Regions from separate parts of the Ancylobacter sp. TW_SC_1 genome, predicted to be linked through region 1. Evidence: predicted binding sites of a transcription regulator. Region 1 holds the regulator's gene; the other holds the start of a gene.

Region 1 (4,464 bases):
TGGCGGCGTGGCCGTGGCGCTCGTCACCGGGCTGCGCGACACGGTGGCGGAGCCGATCGAGGAGAGTATGCGCATCTCCGGGCTCTCGCACGTCCTGTCCATCTCCGGCCTGCACATGGCGCTGGTGGCGAGCACGGTCTTCTTCCTGGCGCGGGCGCTGCTCGCGCTGGTGCCGGAGCTGGCGCTGCGCCATCCGATCAAGGCTTGGGCGGCGCTGCCCGCCCTGCTGTCGGCGACCTTCTACCTCATGCTGTCCGGCGCGGCGGTGCCGACCCAGCGCGCCTATGTGATGACGCTGCTGGTGCTGGCGGGTGTGGTGATGGGGCGGCCGGCGCTCACCCTGCGGACGCTGGCGGTCGCGGGCCTCGTCCTGATGATCCTGGCGCCGTGGGCGGTGCTCGATCCCGGCGCGCAGATGTCCTTCGCCGCGACGCTCGGCCTGGTGGCGGCCTATGAGCGCTTCGGCCATCTCATCGGCGCGCCGCCGGGCGGCGGGAGCCTCGCGCGCTGGCTCGGCGTCCCGGCGCGCTACCTCGCGGCGCTCGTTCTCGCCTCGCTCGCGGCGGGACTGGCGACCGCGCCCTTCGCGGCGTTCCATTTCCAGCGGCTGGCACCGTTGAGCCTCGTCGCCAATCTCGCCGCGATGCCGGCGGTGTCCTTCGTCGTGATGCCGGCCGGACTGGCCGGCGCGATCCTGATGCCGTTCGGCTGGGATGACGTCGCCTGGCGGGGCATGGGCTGGGGGCTCGACGTGATGGTGCGCGTCTCCGACGTCGTCGCGGGCCTGCCCGGCGCCGATCGCGGCCTGCCGGCGATGCCGATGGCGAGCCTCGTCCTGTTCAGCCTCGCGCTTGTGGTGCTCTGCCTCGCCCGCACCCGGCTGGTCCTGCTGGCGCCGGCTTGCGCGGCCGCGGGCATCTGGGCGGCGGCGACCGAGCCGCGGCCCGATCTGCTGGTGGATACGCAGGCCCGGACGGTGGCGGTGCGCGGGCGGGACGGGCGCCTGATGGTGATGGGCGACGGCGACAAAGGTGTCGCCAGCCGCTTCGCCGTGGAGCAATGGCTGAACGCCGATGGCGACCGCGCCCGCGTCGGCAGCGCCGATCTCACGCGGGGGGGCGCCTGCGATCCGCTCGGCTGCACCCTGCCGCTGCCGGGCGGCGGGCTCGTGGCGCTGTCGCGCCAGCGCGATTCACTGGAGGATGATTGCCGCCTCGCGGCCGTGCTGGTGACGCCCTTCGCCCCGCCCGACGCCTGCGCCGCCACGGTGATCCATCGCGACGACCGCCGCGCGATCGGCGGACTGGCCGGCTATCTCACCGCGGAGGGCGAATGGCGCATCGTGCCGGCGCGACCGCCCGCGGGCACACGACCCTGGGAGCCGAAACCGCCGGAACCTCGCATCCCTGTCCATGCACGGGAGGTCATGCCGCGAGCCGGAGCGGCTTCCAGCGCCGGGCCGGACGCCGACCGTGTTCGAAAAGAATCCGCGCACCGGCGCGATGCGGAAGATGCGGATGCCGGCGTGAGCGCAGCGGATGCGGAAGGCGATGAAACACCGCCCCGCGCGGATGTCGGTATATCCGGCGCCGCTGCCACCGGGCCCGCCGAGCGCTCACCGGCCGCCGAAGAGCAGGCTCAGTAGCGGCGGAACAGCCCGACCAGCCGGCCCTGGATGCGCACGCGGTCCGGGCCGAAGATGCGCGTTTCATAGGCCGGGTTGGCGGCTTCGAGCGCCACCGAGGCGCCCTTGCGGCGCAGGCGCTTCAGCGTCGCTTCCTCGTCGTCGATCAGCGCCACGACGATCTCGCCGGTATTGGCCGAATCGCATTTGCGGATCAGCGCCAGATCGCCGTCCAGAATACCGGCCTCGACCATCGAATCGCCGCGCACCTCTAGTGCGAAGTGCTCCCCGCCCGACAGCATCTCCGGCGGCATGCTGATCGTGTGGTCGCGCGACTGGATGGCCGAGATGGGGGTGCCGGCGGCGATGCGGCCCATGACCGGGACCGACACGACGCGCCGGTCGTCCTCGTCCTCGACCGGCGGGCGTCCCCGGCCGAGATTGCCCTCGATGACGTTCGGCGCGAAGGGGCGGGCGGGCCTGGGCGGCTGCGCGTCCTCCGGCAGGCGGACGACTTCGAGCGCCCGCGCCCGGTTGGGCAGGCGGCGAATGAAGCCGCGCTCCTCCAGCGCCGTGATCAGCCGGTGGATGCCGGACTTCGACCGCAGGTCGAGCGCTTCCTTCATTTCCTCGAAGGAAGGCGGCACGCCGTCCTGCTGGAGGCGTCCATTGATGAACAGGAGCAGCTCATGCTGTTTGCGGGTGAGCATACGGAGAACCCCGTCTGCCGGCCGTTGCCGGAATGAAACAAATCACGAACAAAAGACTATCCGTTCTTATTGTGTTCCACAATGGGTAAAGGGATCGCTAAATGTCCGGCGCGACGTGAAAAGCCGGCGGCGCGCGGCCGGATTTCGCCGGCCGGGCGGCACCAGAGGCGCCAATGGCGGGTCGCGCGGGCGAATCAGACGGTCTGGGCGTACTGCTCGTAGGCGTCGTGGACGATGGCGATGTGGCTGCGCATGGCGCTCGCCGCGCCGTCGCGGTCGCCGCGCAGAATCGCGGTCGTCACCCGGTCATGCTCGATATGCGACAGGGCGAGGCGCCCGAGCGCGCGGAACTGCGCGCGGCGGAAGGGCGAGAGGCGCCGGCGCGTGCCGACGGTGATCTCGATCAGATAGTCGTTGTGGCTGCCGGCATAGATCGAGGTGTGGAACTGCTCGTTCGCCTCGCGATAGGTGGTGAAGTCGCCCTGCCGCATCAGCTCGCCCATGTCGGCATGCAACTGCTCAAGCTGCCGGCGCTCCTGCGGCGTCATGTTGAGCGCGCTGAGGCCGGCGCACAGCGCCTCCAGCTCGGCCATCACCTCGAACATGTTCTGCAGCCGCTCGACGCTCGGGCGCGCCACGACGGCGCCGCGATGCGGGCGGGCGTCGACGAGGCCGGAGGCGGTCAGCTCGCGCAGCGCCTCGCGCACCGGCGTGCGCGACACGCCGAAGCGTCCGGCGAGCGCGGTCTCGTCGAGCGCCGTTCCGGGGGGAAGCAGGCCGCGCGTGATCTCGTCGGCGAGCTGCATGCGCAGCTCCTCGGCGCGCGTCACGCGCCCGCGCCGTCCGACTGCGGCGGGCGGTTCGAGCGGGAAACGGATGGGCAGCACCGACATGAGCGACACGAAACCAGAACGAACAGAGCCAGGACCATCTCCGCCTCATGCATCATTAGCGGCCCCGCCGGGCTTCACCAAGCCCCGCCCTTCACGGTCCGTCGCAGGTAGGCGCGGGGATGGGTCACGGGGCGGCCGGATCGTCGATGATGCTGACATGGGCGGCGACGACCTTCCAGCCTTCCGGCGTACGCATCCAGGTCTGCATCTGGCGGCCGAGCCGGCCGGGCGCGCTCGCACGGCGGAACAGGGTGGAGGCGACGGCCATGTCGCGTCCATAGGTGGTGATCACGGTTCCCTCGAGCGTGCGCTCCAGCCCGACCGGGGAGCGCGCGGCGCGGAAGGCGCGTATCGCCTCGATGCCGTAGAGAATCTCGCCCCCGCCATAGCGGATGGTGCTGGGATGATCCCAGAACAGATCATCCAGCCCGGCCACGTCGTTGCCGACCAGCGCCCGCTCGTAGCGGTCGAACACGGCGCGGACCTCGTCCAGCACCTCGGGATCGTTGATGTCCATCCGCCGCCCTTTGCCCCTGCCGGTCATTGCATTGAGCACACAGGCAGGCGCGGCCGCGGTCAATCCTCGAACGGCAGAATTTCGCAGGGGTCGCCGGCGCGCCCGGCCGGCGCGTGCGGGCGGCGCACCAGCAGCACGTCGGCGCGGGCGAGGTTGCGCAGCATGGAGCTGTCCTGCACGGGGAGCGGGCGCACCACCGGCAGCCCGTCCTCGTGACCCACGATCTCGGCGCGCTGGAAGTCCATGCGCTGCTCGTTGGCCCTCACCTCGGCGCCGAGCCGGGCCGGCTTCAGCTGCGGCCGCGCGGGCACCGTCAGGCCCTGCAACGTCTTGATCAGCGGCGCGAGGAACAGCAGCGCGCAGACATGGGCGGAGACCGGATTGCCCGGCAGGCCGAGCACCAGCGTGCGCGGGCCGGCGGCGCGTCCGAACATCAGCGGCTTGCCGGGGCGCAGCGCGATCTTGTGGACCGCCAGCGCGACGCCCTGCGCGGTGAGGGCGGGGGCGATGAGGTCGTGGTCGCCGACCGAGGCGCCGCCGGTCGTCACCAGCACGTCGAAACCGCCGTCGAGCGCCGCGCGCACGCCCTGCTGCGTCGCCGCCATGTCGTCCGGCAAGATGCCGAGATCGGTCACCTCGGCGCCGGCGGAACGCGCCAGCGCGGCGACCGAATAGATGTTGGAGACGATGACCTGATGCGCCTCGGCGCCGGTGCCCGGC
Region 2 (4,464 bases), 2.2 Mb from region 1:
CGCGGAAAAGTGCTGGAAGGGGGCATGCCGCGCTTCTTCCGCCGCCTGCGCGAGGGCGTGTTCGACGAGGACGACGTGCGCTTTCGTGCCGCCGAACTGGCCGGCTTCATCGCCGAGGCGCGCGCGGCCCATGGCCTTGCCGCGCCGGTGGCGGTGGGCTTCTCCAACGGCGCCAACATCGCCGCCGCGCTGCTGCTGACGCAGCCCGAGGCGCTGGCCGGCGCCGTGCTGCTGCGCGCCATGGTGCCGCTGGCCGATCCGCCGCCGGCGGATCTCGGCGGACGTCCCGTGCTGCTGCTCTCCGGCGCGGTCGATCCCATCGTGCCGGAGGCCAATGCCGGGCGCCTCGCGGCGCAGTTGCGCGCCGCCGGGGCGAGGCTCGACCATCGCACCCTGCCGGTCGGCCACGGCCTTTCGCAGGCCGATCTCACCCTCGCGCGGCAGTGGCTCGCCGCGCCGCAGCCGGTCGCCGCCTGACGGCGAGGGAACCGGATGCCTTCCGGCGCATTGCCGCCACGGTGCGGGTGCATCACAATCGCACCGTGGTGGCGTGCCGTGCGGCGGAGGAAAACATGCGTTGGGGGGATTTCCGGCGTAGCGAGAATGTCGAGGACCGGCGCGGAGACGGCGGCGGCTCTGGCGGCGGCTTCGGCGGCGGACGCGGCCCGCGTATCGGCGGGCGCGGCGGTCTCGGCATCGGCGGGCTGATCGTCATCGGCCTCATCGCCTGGGCGACCGGCATCAATCCGGCGGTGCTGATCGGCGGCGCGGAGATCCTGCTCGGCGACGGCGAGAGCAGCGGTTACAGCCAGCAGCAGCAACCGGCGCCTTCCAAGCGCTCGCTGAGCGCCGAGGACCAGAAGCTCGGCGATTTCGCCGCCGTCGTCCTCGCCCAGACCGAAGATGTCTGGACGCCGGTCTTCAAGGCCGAGGGCAGCACCTATCAGGAGCCCGGGCTGGTGCTGTTCTCGGGCGCGACCCGCTCGGCCTGCGGCATGGCCGATTCGGCGGTTGGGCCGTTCTATTGCCCGCGCGACCAGAAGGTCTATCTCGACACCTCCTTCTTCAAGGAGCTGAGCCAGCGCTTCCGCGCGCCGGGCGACTTCGCCGCCGCCTATGTCATCGCGCACGAGGTCGGCCACCATGTCGAGAACCAGATCGGCCTGCTGCAGAAGGTGCAGGCGCGCCAGCGCCAGGTCTCGCAGGCCGAGGCCAATGCGCTCTCCGTGCGGGTCGAGCTGATGGCCGACTGCCTCGCCGGCGTGTGGGCGCACCATGCCAACGCGCAGTGGCGCATCCTCGAGGACGGCGATATCGAGGAGGCGATGAACGCGGCTTCCGCCATCGGCGACGACCGTCTGCAGAAGCAGGCGCAGGGCTATGTGGTGCCCGACAGCTTCACCCACGGCACTTCCGCCCAGCGGGTGAAATGGTTCCGCCAGGGGCTGGAAGCGGGCTCGCTGCAGCGCTGCAACACCTTCCAGGGCAGCATCTGACATCTGCCCGCGACGATTGACCGCCGAGAGGCCGACATGACTTCCCAGACGCCTGCCGAAACGCCCTTCGTGCCGCTTTCGATCGCGGTGCTGACGATCTCCGACAGCCGCACCTTCGAGGACGACCGCTCCGGTTCCACGCTGGCCGAGCGGATTGAAAAGGCCGGCCACCGCCTCGCCGCGCGCGCCATCGTGCCCGACGATGTCGAGGCGATCCGCGCGCAGGTCTCGGGCTGGATCGCCGACCCGGCGATCGACGTCGTCATCACCACCGGCGGCACCGGCTTCACCGGCCGCGACGTCACCCCGGAGGCGATCGAGCCGCTGTTCGAGAAGCGCATGGAAGGCTTCTCGACCGTGTTCCACATGGTGTCGTTCCAGAAGATCGGCACCTCGACGCTGCAGAGCCGCGCCACCGCCGGGGTCGCCAATGCGACCTATGTCTTCTGCCTGCCGGGCTCGCCCGGCGCCTGCCGCGACGGCTGGGACGAGATTCTCGCGCACCAGCTCGATATCCGTCACAAGCCCTGCAATTTCGTCGAGATCCTGCCCCGGCTGGACGAGCACCTCAAGCGCGGCAAGCTGCGCGCGCCGGCCGGCGGCGCCTGAGGTCAGCTCTCCGGCAGCAGCATCTGCGAGCGCAGCAGCGCCAGCCTTGCGCGGCCGATGCGGGCGATCAGCCGGCGCGTCGCGTGCGGGCCGGGCGGGTGGCCGCCCAGCGCCTCGTAGAAGCGGCGGTGGATCAGCAGGCCCTGCTCGGGGCGCGGCCGCCCGATGAGCGCATGGCGCACCATGGCGGCGGTTTCCTTCATCCGCGGGGCGACGCCGAAACCGTCCAGCGCCAGGCGGAAGGTCGCCGCCCGCCGGTCGGTGGCACCGGTGCGCTCGACCTGATCGGTGAAGCTGCGCACCTCGCGCGTCCAGCCGTCCTGCAGCAGGCCCTGCGGCTCCAGGAACATCAGCCAGTGGCTCCGCGCCGCCGCCGCGCCTTGGCGCAGCCGGGCGCCGGGGTCGGCGGTGCCGGCGACATACTCGCAGCCCGCCGCATCGGCGATCTCGGCGACGTCGGGCGATCCGGTGAAATCGACCAGCAGCACCTCGCGCACGATGCCGGCGGCGGCGCCCGGAACCAGCGCCGCCAGGGTCGGAATCAGCAGCTTGGCTGTCTCACCTGTGGGAATGACGACCGAGATCACGCGTCCAGCCACCCTCGACGATCTTGCCTTGGAATTGGCCGGCGGCCTTATGGAGCAAGCATTTTCCTGCCTATAGCACCCATCCGCGCGCGTACAGCCCGGCCGTCGCAATTCAGTCAATGTTCTTGATATGTTCTCATAAGTGCGCTAGAGAATCCATCATGGAACGCCGCCCTCCCGAGACCCGCGCCGGTGCCCCCGGCTCCCCTCCCGCCCCCCGGCATGTGGGCCGGCTGGCGCAGGAGAGGCGCGCCCGGCGGGAGGAGGAGCGCAGCGCCGCCGGTCGCGATGTCTCCACCCTGTCGGAGATGGACGCCGCGCCGCCGCCGCCCACGCCCGACTGGATGGTCGACGCCGAGCGCCGGCGCGGGCGCGGCGCGCTCTCCAACGCCGCGGGGCGCTTCGAGCCGCACAGCCGCGAGCGTTTCGACGATGGCTGGCTGGGGCTGGACGACCTGCCGCCCTTCCGCACCAGCGTCACGGTGGAGCGGGCGCGCACCATCATCAACCGCAACGATTCGCCTGATGTCGGCTTCGACCGCTCGATCAACCCCTATCGCGGCTGCGAGCATGGCTGCGTCTACTGCTTCGCGCGGCCGACCCATGCCTATCAGGGCCTGTCCGCCGGGCTCGACTTCGAGACGAAGCTATTCGCCAAGCCGGACGCGCCGGAGCTGCTGGCGAAGGAACTCTCCCGGCCCGGCTACGAGCCGCGCACCATCGCGCTCGGCATCAATACCGATGCCTACCAGCCGATCGAGCGCGAATGGCGGCTGACGCGGCGCATTCTCGAAGTGCTGCGTGATTTCGGCCATCCGGTCGGCATCGTCACCAAATCGGCGCTGGTGCTGCGCGACCTCGACATCCTCGCGCCCATGGCCGAGCGGGGCCTGGTGAAGGTGGCGCTTTCCATCACCTCGCTCGACCACAAGCTCGCCCGCATCATGGAGCCGCGCGCCGCCACGCCGCCGCGCCGGCTCGAGGCCATCCGCCGGCTCTCCGAGGCCGGCGTGCCGACGGCGGTGCTGGTGGCGCCGGTCATTCCCGCCGTCACCGACGCGGAGTTGGAGCGCATCCTCGACGCCGCCGTGGCCGCTGGCGCCGGCGAGGCCGGCTATGTCATGCTGCGCGTGCCGCTGGAGATCCGCGACCTGTTCAAGGAATGGCTGCTGGCGCATTTCCCCGACCGCTACCGCCATGTGCTCTCGCTGCTGAAGGAGCTGCATGGCGGGCGCGAATATGATTCGACCTTCGGCCAGCGCATGACCGGCTCGGGGCCCTATGCCTGGACCGTGGCGCGGCGCTTCGAGATCGCGGCGGAACGGCTGGGCCTCAATCGGCGCCACACGCGCCTGACCACCCGCCATTTCAACCGTCCGCCAAAGGCGGGCGAGCAATTGTCGCTGTTCGGGGAAGAGGCATGAGCGCCGGGATCATGGACGACCGACCGAGGGAGGGAAGGATGGAGAAGGAGGCGGAGAGCCCGCCGGGCACCGCGCCGTTCCGCCGCGCCGGGCCGCCGCTGCGCCTGTCGCTGGTCACGCTGGGCGTCGCCGATCTGGCGCGCGCGGTCGCCTTCTACGAGGCGCTGGGCCTGCGGCGGCAGGTGAAGGCGGCCGAGGGCGCCGCCTTCTTCGATGCCGGCGGCGTGGTGCTGTCGCTCTATCCGCGCCACGAACTGGCCGCCGATGCCGGGGTGCTGCCGGGCCGCACCGGGCAGTTCGGCGGCATCGCGCTCGCCTGCAACCGGGTGAGCCGGGCCGAGGTCGACA

The links. Region 1 encodes LexA, which represses DNA repair genes until DNA is damaged. Its sites were predicted from a motif close to TGTTCNNNNTGTGTTCNG; they were not measured.
Region 2: the regulator LexA is predicted to act here: its motif matches at 2,813-2,830, upstream of AC1PZ7_RS00890 (PA0069 family radical SAM protein).

What each region holds. Positions count from the first base shown of each region.
Region 1 is NZ_CM166365.1:2,831,351-2,835,814, forward strand. It holds gene AC1PZ7_RS13070 (ComEC/Rec2 family competence protein) at 1-1,645, shown strand, start outside; gene lexA (transcriptional repressor LexA) at 1,639-2,334, opposite strand; gene AC1PZ7_RS13080 (GntR family transcriptional regulator) at 2,529-3,227, opposite strand; gene hpxZ (oxalurate catabolism protein HpxZ) at 3,352-3,744, opposite strand; gene AC1PZ7_RS13090 (molybdopterin molybdotransferase MoeA) at 3,804-4,464, opposite strand, start outside.
Region 2 is NZ_CM166365.1:193,083-197,546, reverse strand. It holds gene AC1PZ7_RS00910 (alpha/beta hydrolase) at 1-477, shown strand, start outside; gene ypfJ (KPN_02809 family neutral zinc metallopeptidase) at 573-1,496, shown strand; gene moaB (molybdenum cofactor biosynthesis protein B) at 1,533-2,105, shown strand; gene AC1PZ7_RS00895 (glycosyltransferase family protein) at 2,108-2,704, opposite strand; gene AC1PZ7_RS00890 (PA0069 family radical SAM protein) at 3,001-4,116, shown strand; gene AC1PZ7_RS00885 (VOC family protein) at 4,113-4,464, shown strand, end outside.